2 regions of the Nocardioides sp. BGA-UO-ETr-FS32 genome follow, and region 2 is predicted to be linked to the other one. Evidence: predicted binding sites of a transcription regulator. Region 2 holds the regulator's gene; the other holds the start of a gene.
What was found. The regulator LexA, encoded in region 2, represses DNA repair genes until DNA is damaged. The targets are predictions, from matches to a motif close to TCGAACANNTGTTCGA.
Positions count from the first base shown of each region.

Region 1: the regulator LexA is predicted to act here: its motif matches at 4,109-4,124, upstream of AC57BS_RS14450 (alpha-ketoglutarate-dependent dioxygenase AlkB).

Region 1 is NZ_JCAQOX010000015.1:191,198-200,696, forward strand. It holds gene AC57BS_RS14435 (xanthine dehydrogenase family protein molybdopterin-binding subunit) at 1-1,964, shown strand, start outside; gene AC57BS_RS14440 (FAD binding domain-containing protein) at 1,961-2,806, shown strand; gene AC57BS_RS14445 (SRPBCC family protein) at 2,809-3,489, shown strand; gene AC57BS_RS14450 (alpha-ketoglutarate-dependent dioxygenase AlkB) at 3,476-4,087, opposite strand; gene AC57BS_RS14455 (GntR family transcriptional regulator) at 4,205-4,927, shown strand; gene AC57BS_RS14460 (HD domain-containing protein) at 4,932-5,531, opposite strand; gene AC57BS_RS14465 (oxygenase MpaB family protein) at 5,528-6,412, opposite strand; gene AC57BS_RS14470 (MerR family transcriptional regulator) at 6,492-6,953, shown strand; gene AC57BS_RS14475 (NAD(P)-dependent alcohol dehydrogenase) at 7,033-8,073, shown strand; gene AC57BS_RS14480 (DNA repair helicase XPB) at 8,142-9,499, opposite strand, start outside.
Region 2 is NZ_JCAQOX010000014.1:315,378-324,876, reverse strand. It holds gene AC57BS_RS11425 (LysM peptidoglycan-binding domain-containing protein) at 126-479, opposite strand; gene AC57BS_RS11420 (hypothetical protein) at 611-769, shown strand; gene AC57BS_RS11415 (hypothetical protein) at 940-1,110, shown strand; gene AC57BS_RS11410 (SDR family NAD(P)-dependent oxidoreductase) at 1,130-1,921, opposite strand; gene lexA (transcriptional repressor LexA) at 2,057-2,779, shown strand; gene AC57BS_RS11400 (NAD(P)/FAD-dependent oxidoreductase) at 2,837-4,054, shown strand; gene AC57BS_RS11395 (alkaline phosphatase D family protein) at 4,121-5,803, shown strand; gene AC57BS_RS11390 (alkaline phosphatase family protein) at 5,803-7,101, shown strand; gene AC57BS_RS11385 (sulfotransferase family 2 domain-containing protein) at 7,115-7,858, shown strand; gene AC57BS_RS11380 (ATP-dependent DNA helicase) at 8,009-9,499, opposite strand, start outside.

The sequences.
Region 1 (9,499 bases), on a different contig from region 2:
TGTGGGTCTTCGACTCCAGCGACGCCGGCACCGGCGGCGACGTCGAGGCCGCGATCGAGGAGGCCCGCGCCAACGGCATCGTCATCGAGCGGGAGTACCGCCAGCAGCGGCTCATCCCCGCGTTCATGGAGCCGCGCAGCGTCGTGGTGGACCCCACCGGCAAGCAGATCACGATGTGGTCCGCGACCCAGATCCCGCACATCCTGAGGTTCGCCCTGGCGGCGACCACCGGCGTGCCCGAGTCCAAGATCCGGGTCATCGCGCCTGACGTCGGTGGTGGCTTCGGCGGCAAGCTCCAGACGACCCCGGAGGAGTGGATCGCCTGGGCCGTCGCGCGCCGGCTCTCCAAGCCGGTGAAGTACACCGAGACCCGCAGCGAGAGCCTGCTGGCGGCCCACCACGGCCGCGACCAGGTGCAGACGCTGACCCTCGCGGCCGACAAGGAGGGCAAGGTCACCGGCTTCAAGGTGCACCTCGACGCCGACCTGGGCGCCTACATCGCGATCGTCGGCGGCGGTGTCCCCGTCCTCGGCGCCTTCATGTTCAACGCGATCTACAAGTTCCCCTCCTACCGCTTCGAGTGCCAGACCGTGCTCACCAACACGACCTTCACCGACGCCTACCGTGGTGCCGGGCGTCCCGAGGCGACGTACGCCATCGAGCGGCTGATGGACGAGCTGGCCGCCGAGGTGGGGGTGGACCCGCTCGAGATCCGTGAGCGCAACTGGATCACGCACGAGGAGTTCCCGTTCACGACCGTCGCCGGGCTCGAGTACGACACCGGCAACTACGAGGCCGCCACGGCCAAGGCCAAGGAGTCCTTCGGCTACGACGCGCTGCGCGCCGAGCAGAAGGAGCGCCGCGAGCGTGGCGACCGCGTCCAGCTGGGCATCGGCGTCTCGACCTTCACCGAGATGTGCGGCCTCGCGCCGAGCCGGGTGCTCGGCAGCCTCGACTACGGCGCAGGCGGCTGGGAGCACGCGAGCGTACGGATGCTGGCCACCGGCAAGGTCGAGATCGTCACCGGCGCCAGCGCGCACGGCCAGGGCCACGAGACGGCGTTCAGCCAGATCGTCGCCGACCGGCTCGGGGTGCCGTTCGAGGACGTCGAGGTGCTGCACGGCGACACCCAGATCGCGCACAAGGGCCTCGACACCTACGGCTCGCGGTCACTGGTGGTCGGCGGCGAGGCGCTCGTCCGCGCGGTCGACAAGGTGATCGAGAAGGCCAAGCACCTCGCCGCGCACCTGCTCGAGGCCAACGCCGACGACCTCGACTACACCGCCGGGCGGTTCAGCGTCCGCGGCACCGACCAGGGCGTGACCATCCAGGAGCTCTCCACCGCGGCGTTCGCGGCGCACAACTATCCCGAGGACATGGAGCCCAGCCTCGATGCCGACGCGACGTACGACCCCGTCAACTTCAACTACCCCCACGGCACGCACCTGTGCGCGATGGAGGTCGACACCGAGACCGGTGCGGTGAAGATGCGGAAGTACACCTGCTGCGACGACATCGGGGTCATCATCAACCCGCTGATCGTGGCTGGTCAGGTCCACGGCGGACTGGTGCAGGGCATCGCGCAGGCGCTGTGGGAGGAGGCCGTGCACGACGAGGCCGGCACGCTCGTGAGCGGGTCGTTCGTCGACTACCTGCTCCCGACGTCGGCCGACACGATCTCCTTCGACGTCGTGCACACCGACGAGCCGAGCGTGTGCACGACCAACACGCTGGGCACCAAGGGCGTCGGCGAGGCCGGCACCATCGCCTCGACGCCGGCGGTCGTCAACGCCGTCGTCGACGCCGTACGCCACCTCGGCGTCCACGACATCCAGATGCCCTGCACGCCCGAGCGCGTGTGGCGGGCGATCCACGCGGGCGACGGTGACGCACCGACCCCGGAGACGGCGATGCCGCACTTCGAGGAAGGCGCCCTCAACCAGGACGAAGGAGCAGGCCAGTGATCCCGGTGAAGTTCGACTACCTCGCACCCACGTCGGTCGAGGAGGCCATCTCGGCGCTCGGCCAGCACGGCGACGACGCGAAGATCCTCGCCGGCGGGCAGAGCCTGCTGCCGGTGCTGCGGATGCGCCTCAACGCCCCCGAGGTCGTCATCGACCTCGGCGGCATCTCCTCGCTGCGGGGCATCCGCGACGACGGCGACGCCATCGTGATCGGCGCGATGACCACCCACCACGACGTGCGCGACGACGGTCTCGTCAAGGAGCACGCGCTGCTGCTCTCCAAGGCGGCGGCCGAGGTGGCCGACTCGCAGATCCGGCACCGCGGCACGTTCGGCGGGGCGCTCGCCCACGCCGACCCCGCGGGCGACCTCGGTGCACCCGCGCTCGCGCTCGGCGCCCAGTTCGTGATCGCCGGGCCCGGCGGGGCGCGTACGGTCGAGGCGTCCGACTTCTTCGTCGACCTCTTCGAGACCGCGATCGGCGACGACGAGATCCTCACCGAGGTGCGCATCCCCAAGCACACCGGCTGGGGCGCCCACTACGAGAAGTTCGTCCGCGTCGCGCACCAGTGGCCGATCGTGGCCGTCGCCGCCACCGTGAAGGGCTCGATCGACGAGGCGCGCATCGGTCTGACCAACATGGGCTCGACGCCCCTGCGGGCCACCGCCAGCGAGCAGGCATTGGCCGGCGCCAGCGCGACCGAGGACGGCGTACGCGCCGCCGCGGACCTCGCCGCCGACGGCACCAACCCGCCCTCGGACCTCAACGGCGCGGCCGACTACCGGCAGCACCTCGCCCGGGTCCTCACCGGACGGGCCGTCCTCAAGGCCGCGGGGGTGTAGGGGTGGAGCTGAACCACCGGTTCACCGTCCCGATCGGCGTCGAGGAGACCTGGGCGCACTTCAACGACATCGCCTCGGTGGCCGAGTGCTTCCCGGGCGCGCAGGTCACCGAGGCCGACGAGAGCTCCTTCTCGGGGTCGGTCAAGGTCAAGCTCGGGCCGATCGCGCTGCAGTACAACGGGAGCGGCACCTTCGTGGAGAAGGACGCCGAGGCCCACCGGTTCGTCGTCGACGCCAAGGGCAAGGACAAGCGCGGCAACGGTACGGCCGGGGCGAAGGTGACCGTGTCGATGAGCGACGCGGGCGGCTCGACGGACGTGGCGGTGGAGACCGACCTCGCCATCACCGGCAAGCCCGCACAGTTCGGGCGCGGGGTGATGCAGGACGTCTCGGACAAGCTGCTGGGTCAGTTCGTGGCGTGCCTCGAGCAGCGGCTCACGGCGCCTGAGCCCGAACCGGCACCCGCGCCGCCGACCGAGCCTGCCGCTGAGGCGACTGCGCCGGCGGCCGCGGCCGCGCCGCCGCCTCCTCCGGCACCACCCCCGCCCCGGCCCGTACGGGAGCCCGAGGCGCTCGACCTCGGCAGCGCCGTGCTGCCGGTGATCCTCAAGTCCTACTGGAAGCAGGCTCTGGCCGCGATCGTGGTGCTCGTCGTCGTGCGGAGGCTGCTCAGAAGACGTTGAGCGGGCGGAACTGGACGGAGATGCGCGGCCCTGCGTGAGCCACCTTGGGCACGGCGTGCTCCCAGGTGCGCTGGCACGAGCCTCCCATCACGACGAGGTCGCCGTGCCCCATCGTCAGCGCGATCGACGACCCGCCGCCCCGGGGCCGCAGCAGCAGCCGGCGCGGGTCGCCGACGCTGACGATCGCGACCATCGTGTCGGCGGTGCGGCCGCGGCCGATCGTGTCGCCGTGCCAGGCGACCGAGTCGCGACCGTCGCGGTAGAAGCAGCAGCCGGCCGTCACGAACGGCTCGCCCAGCTCGGGCCGGTAGTGCCGGCTCAGTGCCGTACGTGCCTCGTCCAGTGCGGGATGGGGGAGCGGGGCACCAGCGAGGTAGGTGTGGACCAGGCGGGGGACGTCGACCACCGAGTCGTACATCTCGCGTCGCTCGGCGCGCCACGGCACCTCCTCGACGAGTGCGGAAAACACGGCGTCGGGGTCCGCCAGCCAGCTGCGCTGGACGTCGACCCACGCTCCGCGGGTCAGCAGGCGACGCTCAGGTGACAGCGCCACGGAATCCGCGGTGTGGTCGGCGAAGAGGGACGTCTGGTAGTCCACGACGGCAGCGTACCAGCCGAGTCGAACAGACGTTCGACCCCCTCGGGATGTCGAGGGTTTATCGAAGGAACCGTCAAATTGGAGACACCCGTCCAGACCAGTCCTAGCCTGACTGCTATGGATCCGGTCGACGTCGTCGTCCCGCGACAGCGGGCGCTGAAGCACGTCCAGGTCCGCGAGCACGTCCGCAGCCTCATCGAGGCGCAGCCGCCGGGCTCCGCGGCACCGTCCGAGCGCGAGCTCGTGGCTCGTTTCGGCGTGGCGCGGATGACCGTACGACAGGCGCTCGACGCGCTCGTCGCCGAGGGCCTCCTCGAGCGGATCCCCGGCCGCGGCACCTTCGTCGCACAGCCGCCCAAGAACGCCGGACGCCTGACCTCCTTCACCGAGGAGATGCGCCGCCGCGGGATGCTGCCGGAGTCGCAGACGCTGCTCGCCCGCGTCGAGCAGGCCGGCCCGGGCGTGGCCCGGGCGCTCGACATCTCACCGGGCGACCCGGTCCTGCACTGGCGGCGGCTGCGCCGTGCCGACGCGGCCATCGTCTGCGTCGAGGACGCCTACCTCAACGAGGTGCTGCTGCCGGGCTTCCTGCAACACGGCACGCCCACGAGCCTCTACGAGGCCCTCGGTGCGCGCGGCCTGCGCCCGACCGAGGTCGAGGACTCCATCAGCGCCGACCGTGCCAGCGCGGACGAGGCGGCGATCCTCGAGATCGCCGAGGGCGACCCGGTCCTGCGCCACGCCCGTCGTGCCGTGTCGGAGGGGCGCATCGTCGAGGTGTCGCGCACCTGCTACCGCCACGACCGTTTCACCGTCTACCTCCAGCTCAACGACCGCTGACGCGTCACCCGCGGCGCAGCTCGGCGAGCTCGCGCTCGAGGTTGGCCCGCGCCGCCGCCTCCCACAGCTCGCGCGCCTGCGAGGTGTGGAACAGGTGCGGCTTCGCCGCGAGGTCCGAGAGCACGGCCGCCCGGCCGGCGCGGAAGTCCGCGTCGCCCACGTGCGCGAAGTCGGCCCGCACGCCCGCGACGTAGGCGTCGTACCGCTCGCGCGGCGCAGCGAGGATCGCGAGGTCGGCGTCGCTGAGCGCGCAACCCGCGGGGTCGTCGTCGTCCGGGCGGTGGTGGACGGTCATCCGCACCAGCCGCGCCGCCTCGGCTGCGTACGCCGCGGGCAGGGTCCGTTCGGCCCAGCGGGCGGAGCGCTCCTCGTCGTCCTCGGCCCCCTCGTAGACCGCGTCGTGGAACCAGGCGGCGAGCGCGACGGCGGTCCGGTCGAACCCGGCGCCCGCGGCGGCCAGCCGGTCGAGCCGCTCGAGGACCTCCTCGAGGTGCAGCAGGTCGTGGTAGCCGGGACGGTCCCAGGCGGCGAGCAGCTCCTCGCGCAGGTCGTGGTGGTCGGGGAGCGGCCACCGCCCGGCGAGCGTCATCGGGGCGGGGGTCACCCGCGGGCGTCCTGGAGCTCGCGCGCCTGCGCGTGCCCGGACGCCATCGCCCACCGGATGGCGCCGGTCGACACCTTCCCGAGCGCGCGGCCGACGACCCGGTCCAGCGCCTCGTCGAGCACGGGCGGATGGGGCAGACCCAGCTCGCGGCGTTGCCACTCGGGCGTCAGCGACACGGCGGCACCGACGAGGGCGAGGTACGCCGGGCGCGCGGCGACCGGCAGGTCGGGATGCCAGACGAGGAACGAGATGGCGTCGCGCGCGGCGGGGGTCCCGGCGAGCTCGGGCCGGTAGGCGTCGAGCGTCGCGCGGAGGCCGGCCTCGGTCGTGGGCGGGTCCGTCACGCCGAGCAGGGCCGCGACGTGCGCGGTCTGGGCGACGTACTCGTCGCGCTCCGCCCCCACGAGCGGCTCGTGCCCGAACCGGTCGTGCGCCAGCAGGAAGCTGTCGACCTCGGCGACGTGCACCCAACCGAGGAGGTGCGGGTCCGAGGCGGCGTACGGGGTGCCGTCGGGCATCGTGCCGGTCACCGACTCGTGGGCGCGCTGGACGGCGCGGATGACCTGGAGGGCGTCGCGCTCGGCCCCGAACGTGGTCATCGCGATGTAGGTGGAGACCTGCGCCAGGCGTCCCCACATGTCGCCGCGGTAGCCGGAGTGGTCCGCCACGCCCTGCATCGCCGCCGGGTGCAGCGACTGCAGCATGATCGCGCGGATGCCGCCGACGAACATCGAGGCGTCGCCGTGCACGCGGGTGATCGGGGAGTCGGGCGCGAACCACCGCGGGCCCGGGGTGCCGTGCACGCGCTCGCGGTTGCGCGGGCCGTCGGGGCCGGCGACCTTGCGGAACAGCTCGGCGCCGAGGCGTTCGCGGAGGGTCACGACGTCGAGAGTAGCGACGGCCCCCAACGCCCCGGTCCGGCTTTGACTTCGAGTACTCGAAGTTCCTAGCGTCGAGGTCGTGACCGCCTACGCCGAGCCCCGCAGCTACACCATCCGGGAGACCGCAGCCCTCACCGGGCTGCCGGCCAGCACGCTGCGCTACTACGAGCAGGTCGGGGTCATCCCCCCGATCAGCCGCGGCGCGAGCAGCGGACACCGCGTCTACGGCGAGGACGACCTCGACCAGCTGATGGCGGTCTCCTGCCTGGCCGCGACCGGGATGGGGCTCGACGACATGCGCCACTACATGGCCAACGCCAGGCGTGGTGCCGCTGCCGCGGCCGAGCAGCGCGAGCTGCTCGAGCTGCAGCAGCAGCACCTCAGGGTCGAGGCGGAGCGGCTGGTCCTGCGCCAGCGCTACGTCGACCTGAAGATCGGCTACTGGCAGGCCGTGGAGGACGGCGACGCCGCCCGGAGCGAGGACATCGCGTCCCGGGCGCGTGACCTCGCCGAGGAGCTGCGCGCGGTCACCGACCACTAGTCGGCACCCGCCGACGTACGCCCCGGGGCAGCCCCGGGGCATCCCCACAGAGCACCCCAGAGACCAAGGAGACACCCCCATGCGCGTGAACGCCTACGCCGCACCCGCAGCCGGTGAGCCGCTGGCCCCGACGACCATCGAGCGCCGCGAGGTCGGCGCCGACGACGTGCTGATCGCCATCGAGTACGCCGGCATCTGCCACTCCGACATCCACACCGTCAACGGCGACTGGGGCCCGCAGCCCTTCCCGCTCGTCCCGGGTCACGAGATCGTCGGCACCGTCACCGAGGTCGGCGCCGACGTCACCCGCCACCGCGTCGGCGACCGGGTCGGCGTCGGCTGCATGGTCAACTCGTGCGGCACGTGCGACAACTGCCGCAACGGCGACGAGCAGTACTGCCGCGAGGGCATGGTCGGCACGTACGCCGCCACCGACCGCGACGGCACCATCACCCAGGGCGGCTACTCCACCCACGTCGTGGTCGACGCCGACTACGTCCTCTCGATCCCCGAGGGCCTCGACCCCGCGGCCGCCACGCCGCTGCTGTGCGCCGGCATCACGACGTACTCGCCGCTCAAGCACTGGCAGGCCGGGCCCGGCAAGAAGGTCGCCGTCGTCGGCCTCGGCGGGCTGGGGCACATGGCCGTCAAGATCGCTCACGCCATGGGTGCCGAGGTCACGGTGCTGTCGCAGTCGCTGAAGAAGCAGGAGGACGGCCTCCGCCTGGGCGCCGACCACTACTTCGCCACCAGCGACCCCGACACCTTCGAGGCGCTCGCGAGCTCCTTCGACCTGATCATCAACACCGTCAGCGCGAAGATCGACGTCAGCGCCTACCTCGGCCTGCTCGCCGTCAACGGCGCGATGGTCAACGTGGGCGCCCCCGCCGAGCCGCTGAGCCTCAACGTGTTCTCGCTGCTCAGCAACCGCCGCACCTTCGCCGGCTCGATGATCGGTGGCATCGCCGAGACCCAGGAGATGCTCGACTTCTGCGCCGAGCACGGCATCGGCTCCGAGGTCGAGGTCATCGCCGCCGACCAGGTCAACGAGGCGTACGAGCGCGTGCTCGCCTCCGACGTGCGCTACCGGTTCGTGATCGACAGCAGCACGCTCGCCTGACCCGCGGTGGTCGTCACGCCGGGGCCCGGTCGGATGTTGTACGCCGCCGGTCCCGGCGGACCTCGGCGTCACGCCTCGGCGGCGAGGTCCCCGGCGTCGACGATCCGGTAGGCGTACCCCTGCTCGGCGAGGAACCGCTGCCGGTTCTGCGCGAAGTCGGCGTCGACGGTGTCGCGCGACACGATCGTGTAGAAGTGCGCGGTGCGGCCCTCGGTCTTGGGCCGCAGCAGCCGGCCGAGGCGCTGCGCCTCCTCCTGGCGCGAGCCGAACGACCCGCTGACCTGGATGGCCACCTCCGCCGAGGGGAGGTCGATGGAGAAGTTGGCGACCTTGCTGACCACGAGCAGGTCGATCTCGCCGGTGCGGAACGCCTGGAAGAGCCGCTGTCGCTCCTTGACCGTCGTCTCGCCCTTGATCACGGGGGCGTCGAGCATCTCGCTGATCTCGTCGAGCTGGTCGATGTACTGGCCGATGACCAGCGTCGGCTGGCCGGCGTGCTGGCGCACGAGGTCGCGCACCACGTCGATCTTGGCGTGGGTGCAGGAGGCGAGGCGGTAGCGGGTGTCGGGATCGCTGGTGGCGTACGCCAGTCGCTCGCCGTCGGGGAGGGTGACCCGCACCTCCACGCAGTCGGCGGGCGCGATCCAGCCCTGCGCCTCGATGTCCTTCCAGGGCGCGTCGTAGCGCTTGGGGCCGATGAGGGAGAAGACCTCGCCCTCGCGGCCGTCCTCGCGCACCAGCGTCGCGGTGAGGCCGAGCCGGCGGCGGGCCTGGAGGTCCGCGGTCATCCGGAAGATCGGCGCCGGCAGCAGGTGCACCTCGTCGTAGACGATGAGCCCCCAGTCGCGCGCGTCGAGGAGCTCGAGGTGCGGGTAGACGCCCTTCCGCTTGGTGGTCAGCACCTGGTAGGTCGCGATCGTGACCGGCCGGACCTCCTTGACGGCGCCGGAGTACTCGCCGATCTCGTCGGCGGTCAGCGAGGTGCGGGCGACGAGCTCGTCCTTCCACTGCCGCGCGCTGACCGTGTTGGTGACGAGGATGAGGGTGGTCGCCTGCGCCTGCGCCATGGAGGCCGCGCCGACGATCGTCTTGCCCGCCCCGCAGGGCAGCACGACCACACCGGACCCGCCGTCCCAGAAGGAGTCGGCCGCCTCGCGCTGGTAGGGACGCAGCGTCCAGCCGTCCTCGGCCAGGTCGATCGCGTGCGCCTCGCCGTCGACGTAGCCGGCGAAGTCCTCGGCCGGCCAGCCGAGCTTGAGCAGCGCCTGCTTGAGGTTGCCGCGCTCGCTCGGGTGCACCGCGACGCTGTCGTCGTCGAGGCGCGCGCCGACCATGCCGGCGACCTTCTTGGCGCGCAGCACCTCCTCGAGCACCGGCCGGTCGGTCGAGGAGAGCACCAGCCCGTGGACCGGGTGCTTCTCCAGCC
Region 2 (9,499 bases):
CCGACCGTCGAAGGCGCGACCACCGAAACTGAAATGCGCCGAGGGGCGGGCCCACAGGCCCGCCCCTCGGTCTTCCCCTTGGTTCCACCAGCCGGGGTCGAAGCGGCTGATGGAGGCCTCGCGCGTCAGTCGGAGACGACAGGGACGCGGAGCTTCTGGCCGGCGGCAAGGCCGGCGGACTCGAGGGCGTTGAGCCGCTCGATCTCGTTCATCATGGAGCGGACGTCGCCGTCGGTCGCGATCTCGCTGGCGATCCCCCACAGGGTGTCGCCGGGTGCGACCTGGACGATCTCGGTCGGGGCGGGCTGGCCGGCCTCGTCGGTGCCGACGGCGCCGCCGGCGAGCATGAAGGCCGCGGCGAGCACGAGGAACAGCGAAGTCAGGAAGACCACGAGCCGCCCGCGTCGGGTCAGCCGCACGGTCGAGCCGCGGCGTACGGGGACGGGAGCGAAAGCGGGGGCAAGGCTGAGGGTGCTCATGGTGGCCTCCTGGGGAAGATTCAGCCGGATGTCTCTGTCGAGCGAATGTCTAGTCGGACCCACCGACAGTGGCCTGGGCCACCGGAGGTCGATCAGACGTTCGATCGAACGTGTGTACGACGCTAGAGCACGTGTTCGAACAGGTCAAGCACCGTGACGAACAAATGTTCGATCCCCTGAAGGGCTTGGTCCGGAGGGGATCAACGGACCTACCCGCAACCGGCGCGACCCAGGGCGCCGGCTGCTTCGGCGCGGCGTACGAGTTCCTCTTCAACACCAGCTACAGCTGAAGAAGGCCGGCTGGTGCTGGCCGACGCGCGCACGCTCGACTTCGGGTACGCGATGATCCCGCCGTTCCCCGGCCAGGAGGTCATCCTCCGCACGGCAGCGGTCGCACATCGCCGCGCAGGTCAAGGGTGAGGCACCCGACGCGCACAAGGCGTTCGGCGACATCCCCGCCGTGTGCGTGATGGACGCCGGCAACAACGGCGTCATCATCCTCGCCGACAAGATGCTGCCGCCGCGCAAGCACGGCGTGCTGATCCCCGGCCCGCAGGCGCACGCGATGAAGCTCGGCTTCGAGAAGTACTTCCTCTGGAAGATGAAGCACGGCCAGGTGCGACTGCCCTGACCCCGATCGAGGAGACCGCTCAGCGGGCGGCGCGGCGGCGCATCGCGCGGCGCCCCTGCGCCGCGAACAGCGACGCGGCGTGCTGCGTGACGCCCGGTGCGAGCGCGGCGCCGCGTACCACTCCCCCGCGCCAGCCCGGCAGGGTCCGCACCACGCGGCGCGAGCCCACCAGCGCGACGGCCGCCTGGGCGACCTCGGCCACGCCGAGGATCGGGCCGCCGGAGTGGGTCAGCTGCGAGCCGAGGCCGTTCGGGTCCTGCGCGGCCAGCATCGCGGTGTCCACCCCGTCGGGGCACAGCGCGTGGACCCGGACCCCGCGCGGCGCCTCGGCGTTGACCGACGCCGACAGCGAGACGACCGCGGCCTTCGTCGCGGCGTACATGCTGTAGCCAGGCACCGGCCCGAGCCCGGACAACGAGGCGACGTTGACGACGTCTCCCCCGGCCGGCCCGAAGGCCGCCAGCGCGGCGCGGGTGCCCCACGTCGTCCCGAGCAGGTTGACCTCCACGAGGCGACGGACCTGCTTCTCCGACAGCGAGGTCAGGGCGCCGTCGTCGCCGACGCCGGCGTTGTTGAACCACGACGTCAGCGCCCCGTGGCGCGCCGCCTCCTCCGCGACCAGGACGTGGGAGGCGGGATCGCGTACGTCCTGCGCGAGGCCCGCGACCGCGCCGATCTCCGCCGCCGTCGCAGCGCCCGCCCACCCGTCGAGGTCGCCGATCACGACGGCGTGGCCGCGCGCGACCATCAGCTCCGCGATCCCACGCCCGATCCCGCGGGCTCCACCGGTGACGACGCACGAGGTCTGCATCCGCCGACACTAGCGACAAAGTAGCGACACGCGGCTTCGAACAGGTGTTTGATCCCACGGCTCCCGGAGGGCTACGGTGAGCGCACGGCTCCCGCCCGGCGCGGACGGTGGGAGCACCCCGCAGTGGAGGACGCCATGGCCAAGCAGGACGACAAGAACGTCATCGAGATGCCCGACGGCCCCCCGGACGCCACCGGGCTGACGCCGCGCCAGCAGCGCGTGCTCGCCACGATCAAGGACTCGCTCGAGACCAAGGGATACCCGCCGTCGATGCGCGAGATCGGCCAGGCCGTCGGCCTCACCTCGTCCTCCAGCGTGGCCCACCAGCTGCGCGTGCTCGAGGGCAAGGGCTTCATCAAGCGCGACCCCAACCGGCCCCGCGCCCTCGAGGTGTTCCTGCCCGAGGTGATGGCCGCCCGCCGCTCCATCTCGAGCGGCGAGGAGTCCAGCGTCGACGAGACCGGCATCGGCGACGTCGCCCCCACCGCGGTCAACATCCCGGTCGTCGGCCGCATCGCCGCCGGTGGCCCGATCCTCGCCGAGGAGCAGGTCACCGACGTGTTCCCGCTGCCCAAGCAGCTCGTGGGCGACGGCACGCTGTTCCTGCTCGAGGTCTCCGGTGACTCGATGGTCGACGCCGCCATCTGCAACGGCGACTACGTCGTGATCCGCCAGGAACAGACCGCCACCAACGGCCAGATCGTCGCTGCGATGATCGACGGTGAGGCCACGGTCAAGACCTTCCAGCGCAAGGACGGCCACGTCTGGCTGCTCCCCCACAACGACGCCTACGACCCGATCCCGGGCGACAACGCCACGATCCTCGGCGTCGTGACGGCGGTGCTCCGCAGCCTCTGAGCACCGTAGGGGTGGGCCGCCATTGAACGGTGCCCACCCCCGGGACACGATGGTCAGATGAGCGACGTCGAGAAGACCTACGACTACGTCATCGTCGGAGCGGGAGTTGCCGCGGCCAGCGCCGTCAAGGGCATCCGCGCCGAGGACGCCAGCGGCTCGATCGGCGTGCTCGGCTCCGAGCCCGACAAGCCGGTCTACCGGCCGGTGCTCACCAAGGACCTCTGGCTCAAGGACGACGCGACGCTCGAGGGCAGCTCGCTCGCCGGTGACCTCGAGGACGACGACGCCGTCGACCTCCTCACCGACACGACCGTCACCGCGATCGACCGCGGCGCCCACGCCGTACGCCTCGCCGACGGCAGCAGCGTCGGCTACGGCAAGCTCCTGCTGGCCACCGGCGCTGAGCCCCGCGTGCTGGGCGTCGCCCCCGGCCCCCGCGTCATCTACTACCGCACGGCCGCCGACTACGAGCGGCTGCGCGCGGTCGCCGCGAACGGCAGCCACGTCGCGGTCGTCGGCGGCGGCTACATCGGCTCCGAGATCACCTCGGCGCTGGTGCAGAACGGCATCGACGTCACCCTCGTCCTCGACCTCGAGGACGTGCAGGAGCAGATGTTCCCCCGCGCCCTGGCCGCCCACCTCACCAAGGAGCTCGCCGACCGCGGCGTGACGATCGTGCACGGCTCGGTCTCTGGTGGCGAGGAGGACGACGGGGGCGTACGGATCCGCCTCGACGACGACTCCCACATCGTCGCCGACGCTGCGGTGATCGGCGTCGGCGTGCTGCCGCGCACCGGACTCGCGGAGGCCGCGGGCCTCGAGGTCGACAACGGCGTCGTGGTCGACGACCGCCTCCGCACCAGCGACCCCGACGTGTACGCCGCGGGCGACGTCGCGTCCTACCCCGACGCCCTCCTCGGCCGCCGCCGCGTCGAGCACGTCGACCACGCCGAGAAGTCCGGCGAGCACGCCGGCAAGGTGATGGCCGGCGCCGACGCGGCGTACGACTACACGCCGTTCTTCTGGTCCGACATCCTGGATGCGGGCTACGAGGCGGTCGGCGAGACCAGCAGCGCGCTCGACCTGGTCGAGGACTGGAAGGACGGCGAGATGGGCACCGGCGTCGTCTACTACCTCAGGTCCGGGCAGGTCCGCGGGGTCGTCCTCTGGAACGTCTGGGACAGCGTCGACAAGGCCCGCGAGGTCATCAAGGAGACCGGCCAGAACCCGGTGGCCGACCCGGAGTCGCTGCGGGGGCGCATCCCGTTCGGGTGAGCTGAACGGCGGGTGAACACTCGCAGCAGGGCGTGATCTTCGCGCGGGTGCGTCGTTGAACCACCCGTGACCCCCTCACCACACCTCACCCGACGAGCCGTGATCGCCGGCAGTGCCGGCGCCGCCGCCGGTGCCGCCACCGTGGCCGGCACCACCTCGAGTGCCCGCGCGACCGCGCACGAGCCGTTCCAGCACGGAGTCGCCTCGGGCGACCCGCTACCCGATGCGGTCGTGCTGTGGACCCGCGTCACCCCGACGCCGGCGGCCACCCCCGGCTCCGGGGTCGGGCCGGACGTGAGCGTGACGTGGGAGGTGGCCACCGACGCGGGCTTCCGCGACGTCGTGCGGCGTGGACGCACCACCACCGGCGCGGCGCGCGACCACACGGTCAAGGTCGACGCGACCCGGCTGCGGCCGGCGACGGCGTACTTCTTCCGTTTCGCCCAGGGCAGCCGCACCAGCCCCGTGGGCAGGACGCGGACCGCACCGGCCGTGACCACCAGCCCCGACCGCCTGCGGTTCGGCGTCGTGTCGTGCGCCAACCTCCAGGCCGGCTGGTTCAGCGCCTACCGTCATCTCGCCGCGCGCGACGACCTCGACGCGGTGATCCACCTCGGCGACTACCTTTACGAGTACGCCCCCGGCGAGTACGGCTACGGCCGCGCCAACACCGACATCCGCCCGCACGTGCCGGCGCGCGAGATGGTGGGGCTGGCCGACTACCGCCAGCGCCACGCCCAGTACAAGGCCGATCCCGACCTGCGCGCCCTGCACGCGCGGCACCCCTTCATCGTCACCTGGGACGACCACGAGGTCACCAACGACGCGTGGCGCGAGGGCGCGGAGAACCACCAGCCCGACGAGGGCGACTACGCCGTCCGTCGCGCCGCCGCACACCGGGCGTACGACGAGTGGATGCCGGTTCGGATGTCCGGCACGGCTGCGACCGGTGACGGCACCCGCCTGTTCCGCACGCTGCGGTTCGGCGCGCTCGCCGAGCTGAGCATGCTCGACCTGCGCACGTACCGCGACCAGCAGGCCAGCACGCCCGCGCCGAGCCCGGTGCCGAGCCCTACGGACGGCTCCGGCCGGACGATCACCGGCCGCGCCCAGATGGACTGGCTCAAGCAGAAGCTGCGGCGCGAGGGGCCGCAGTGGAAGCTCGTCGGCAACCCCGTGATGATCGCCCCGGTCACCTTCGCCCAGCTCCCCCACGACCTCGTCGACCCGGTCAACGACGTCGCCGGGCTGCTGCCGCGCGACGGTGCGCCCTACAACGTCGACCAGTGGGACGGCTACACCGAGGACCGCCGCGAGCTCTTCGACCACATCCGCGACCAGGGTCTGCGCGACGTCGTGTTCCTGACCGGCGACATCCACTCCGGCTGGGCGTGCGACCTGCCCTACGACGCCTCGACCTACCCGCTCGGCGACTCCGCGGGTGTCGAGCTGGTGTGCACCTCGGTCACGTCCAACAACCTCAAGGACATCACCGGCACCCCGCCGCGCACCTCGTCGCTCGCCGTCGAGGCGGTGATCCAGGCCAACAACCGCCACGTGAAGTACCTCAACTTCGACGACCACGGCTACTCCGTCCTCGACGTCACGCCGGAGCGGGTGCAGATGGACTGGTACGTCATCGGCGACCGCGCCGACCGCGACGCCGGCTCCTCGTGGACCGCGTCGTGGGCCTCCCGGTCGGGGACCAACAAGGTCCACGCCGTCAGCGCGCCGGTGGGTGGTGCCTGATGTGCGCGCCTGAGAGGTCCGGCGGCGCCTTCGAGCGCGGCCGCCGCGAGATCCGCACCGGCCGCCGTACCCTGCTCGCCGCCGGCGCTGCCGGGGTCGCGATCTCCAGCCTGCCCGGCGCGGCCGGCGCCGCCCGCGCGGCGACGCGGGAGCGGGCGTACGTGCTGGTGCTCGACGGGTGCCGTCCCGACGAGATCACGCCGACCCTGATGCCCCGCACCAGCGCCCTGCGCGACGGCGGGCTGAACCACCCACGGGCGACCTCGCTGCCGGTGATGGAGACCATCCCCAACCACGTGATGATGATGAGCGGCGTGCGGCCCGACCGCAGCGGCGTACCGGCCAACTCGATCTTCGACCGCACCACTGGCGAGGTGCGCGACATGGACCGGCCCGAGGACATCCGGGTCGACACCGTCATCGAGCGACTCGGCCGCGCCGGCCTCACGACCGGCACCGTGCTCAGCAAGGAGTACCTCTACGGCATCTTCGGCAGCCGCGCCACGCACCGGTGGGAGCCGGCGCCGATCGTGCCCGTCTCCGGGCATGCGCCCGACGCCTTCACCATGGAGGCGGCGCTCGCGATGGTGCGCGAGCACGACCCGCACCTCGTCTTCGTCAACCTCGGCGACATCGACCGGATGGGCCACTCCGACCTCACCGGGCCCCTCGACGTGAAGGCTGCGCGGCAGGCCGCGCTGGCGGCCACCGACGTGCAGGTCGGCCGCTTCGTCGACCTCCTGAAGTCGTCCGGGCAGTGGCAGCACGCGCTCGTCGCCGTGCTCGCCGACCACTCGATGGACTGGTCGCTCCCGCACCAGCTCATCCACCTCACGCCGGCGCTCGAGGCCGACCCGCTGCTGGCCGGCCAGGTGGTGATCGCCGACAACGGCGGCGCCGACCTCCTCTACTGGACCGGTGACCCCGCGCTGCTCGACGCCGCGGTGGCGCGGATGATCGCGCTCGCCTCGGCGGTGCCGGGCGTGCTGGCCGCCCACGACCCGCGGGTCACGCCGTCACTGCGCACGGGTCCGCTGAGTGGAGACGTGATCGCCTACGCCCGCGCCGGCTGGCGCTTCAGCGACCCCGACCAGTGGTCCAACCCGATCCCCGGCAACCACGGCCACCCCTCGACGATGCCGATCCCGTTCTTCCTGGCCGGAGGTCACCCGCGGGTGCCGACCGGGGTCTCCTCCTCGATGCAGGCGGCGACGATCGACGTGGCGCCGACGCTGGCGGACTTCTTCGGTGTGGGGGCGCCGCGAGGCGGGTACGACGGCAGGTCGCGGCTGCCGTAGTAGCCTCGCGCCGATGTCATCCGCCGGCCACGACGCTCCCGACCCTCACCCCGACCCGCTGCTCTTCCGTACGCGTCCGGGCAACCGGCGGCGGCTGACCCCGGAGGCGCAGGCCGAGGTCGACCGGCTGGTCGCGGCGGGTGAGCAGTCCGCGTGGCTCAGCCCCCTGGCGTACAACCTGACCATCAGCCACAGCCACCGGTTCGTCTGGTACCGCGTGGCCAAGGTCGCGACCCGCACGATCCGCCACCACTGCGAGACCCACGGCGTGAGCATGGACGTCGACCACGCCATGCGGATCCGCTACCCGCTGGCGAGCTTCGCCGGCTACTTCACGTTCGCCTTCGTCCGCGACCCGCTCGACCGGTTCGTCTCGGCATGGCACGACAAGGTCGTGGACCACAACTACTACGACTTCGACCCCGCCACCCACGAGCGGATGCAGCGGGTCGAGGAGTTCGCCCGGTGGACCGCCGGGCACGACCTGTCCGCGGTGCCCGGCACCGACCAGCACCTGACGCTGCAGAGCAGGATGATCGACCTCAACCGGGTGGACTTCGTCGGCCGGCTCGAGACCTTCGACCGCGACTTCGGCGAGGTGTGCGAGCGGATCGGGGCGCCCGCCGTGCCGACCGCGCCGAAGAACCAGACGGCCCCCGGCGGCCGCGACCGGCAGGTCTCCGACGAGCTGCGCGAGCTCGTCGCGCGGATGTACGCCCGCGACTACCAGCTCTTCGGCTACGCGCCGCCCTACTGACGTCGGCGTACGTCATGGCCGCCGGCTGCCCTGGCGACCGCTCGCCATGACGTCAGGCTCGTACGTCATGGCCGCCGGCTGCCCGGGCGACCGCTCGCCATGACGTCCCGGGCCCGGCGGTGCAGCAGCCCGCCCGCGTGAGCCGCGCGGTCAGGCCGACTGGCCCAGCCGCTTGAGCGCCTGGCGCACGAGAGCCGGGTCGGTCGTCGACCACATCGGCGGCAGCGACGCCTTGAGGAAGCGGCCGTAGCGGGCGGTCTCGAGCCGCGGGTCGAGCACCGCGACGATGCCGCGGTCGGAGGTCGTACGGATCAGCCGGCCGGTCCCCTGCGCGAGGAGCAGCGCGGCGTGGGTGGCCGCGACCTGCATGAAGCCGTTGCCACCGGCCTGGTCGGCGGCGCGCTGGCGCGCTGACATGAGCGGGTCGTCGGGGCGCGGGAACGGGATGCGGTCGATGATCACGAGCTGGCAGGTGTCGCCGGGGACGTCGAGGCCCTGCCACAGCGACAGCGTGCCGAACAGGCACGTGTGCGGGTCCTCGACGAACTGCTTGGCCAGCTCGGGCAGCTGCGCGTCGCCCTGCGCGAGCGTGGTCAGGTGCGGCAGCCGGGTGCGTACGGCCTCCGCGGCCGTCTCGGCCGCGCGACGGGAGGAGAACAGGCCGAGCGTGCGACCGTCGAGGGCGTCGACGAGGTCGCAGATCTCGTCGAGCTGCGCGGGGCCGAGGCCGTCGCGGCCGGGCTGCGGGAGGTGGCGGGCGACGTAGAGGATGGACTGCTGGCCGTAGTCGAAGGGCGAGCCGACGTCGATGCCCTTCCACGGCAGGGAGGTCTCGTCGTCGGTGGTCGCGACCTGCGACCCGAGGCGCTCGGTGGGCTTGAGGCCGAGCGTGGTCGCGACCGCGCCGAACTCGCCGCCGAGCATCAGGGTCGCGCTGGTGAAGACGACCGTCTTGTCGGTGAGGAGCTTGTCGCGCATCGGGCCCCACACCTGGAGCGGGGCGACGTGGAGTCGGGCCGGGAACCTGTCGCGGGCCTCGCCCAGCCACAGCACGTCGGCCTGCGACCCGGCCGCCATCCGCTCGGCGTTGACGAAGACCTCCTGCACCATGCCCTTGGCCTGGGTGCGTCCGGCGTCGCCCTCGCCCTCGCCGCCGGACTCGCGCGGGAAGGCCGAGAGGCACGCGCGGGCGGCGTCGCGGACGAGCACGAGGGCGTCGGAGAGCTGGGTCGACACCTGGTCGATGCGGCCGGGCGAGGTCGCGTCGAACGCCTCGGCGAGCTGCTGGGCGGCGTCCTCGAGGTCGCCGGCGGGGTCGCCTGCGGCGTCGGCGGTCCACCGGCTCGCGCGCCGGGCGGCGCGCTCGATGTCGGAGACGCCGAGCTCGTCGGTCGCGGCCTGGGTGACGCGCGCGGTCAGCTCGTGGGCCTCGTCGATGACGACCGTGTCGTAGTCGGGGATCATCGGCACGTCCTCGATCGCGTCGATCGCGAGGAGGGAGTGGTTGGTGACGATCAGGTGGCTGCGGTGGGCCTTCTCGCGGGCGAGCTCGGCGAAGCACTCCGCCCCGAACGGGCACTTGCTCGCACCGAGGCACTCGCGGTGGTTGACCGAGACCTGGCGCCACTCGCGGTCGGTGTG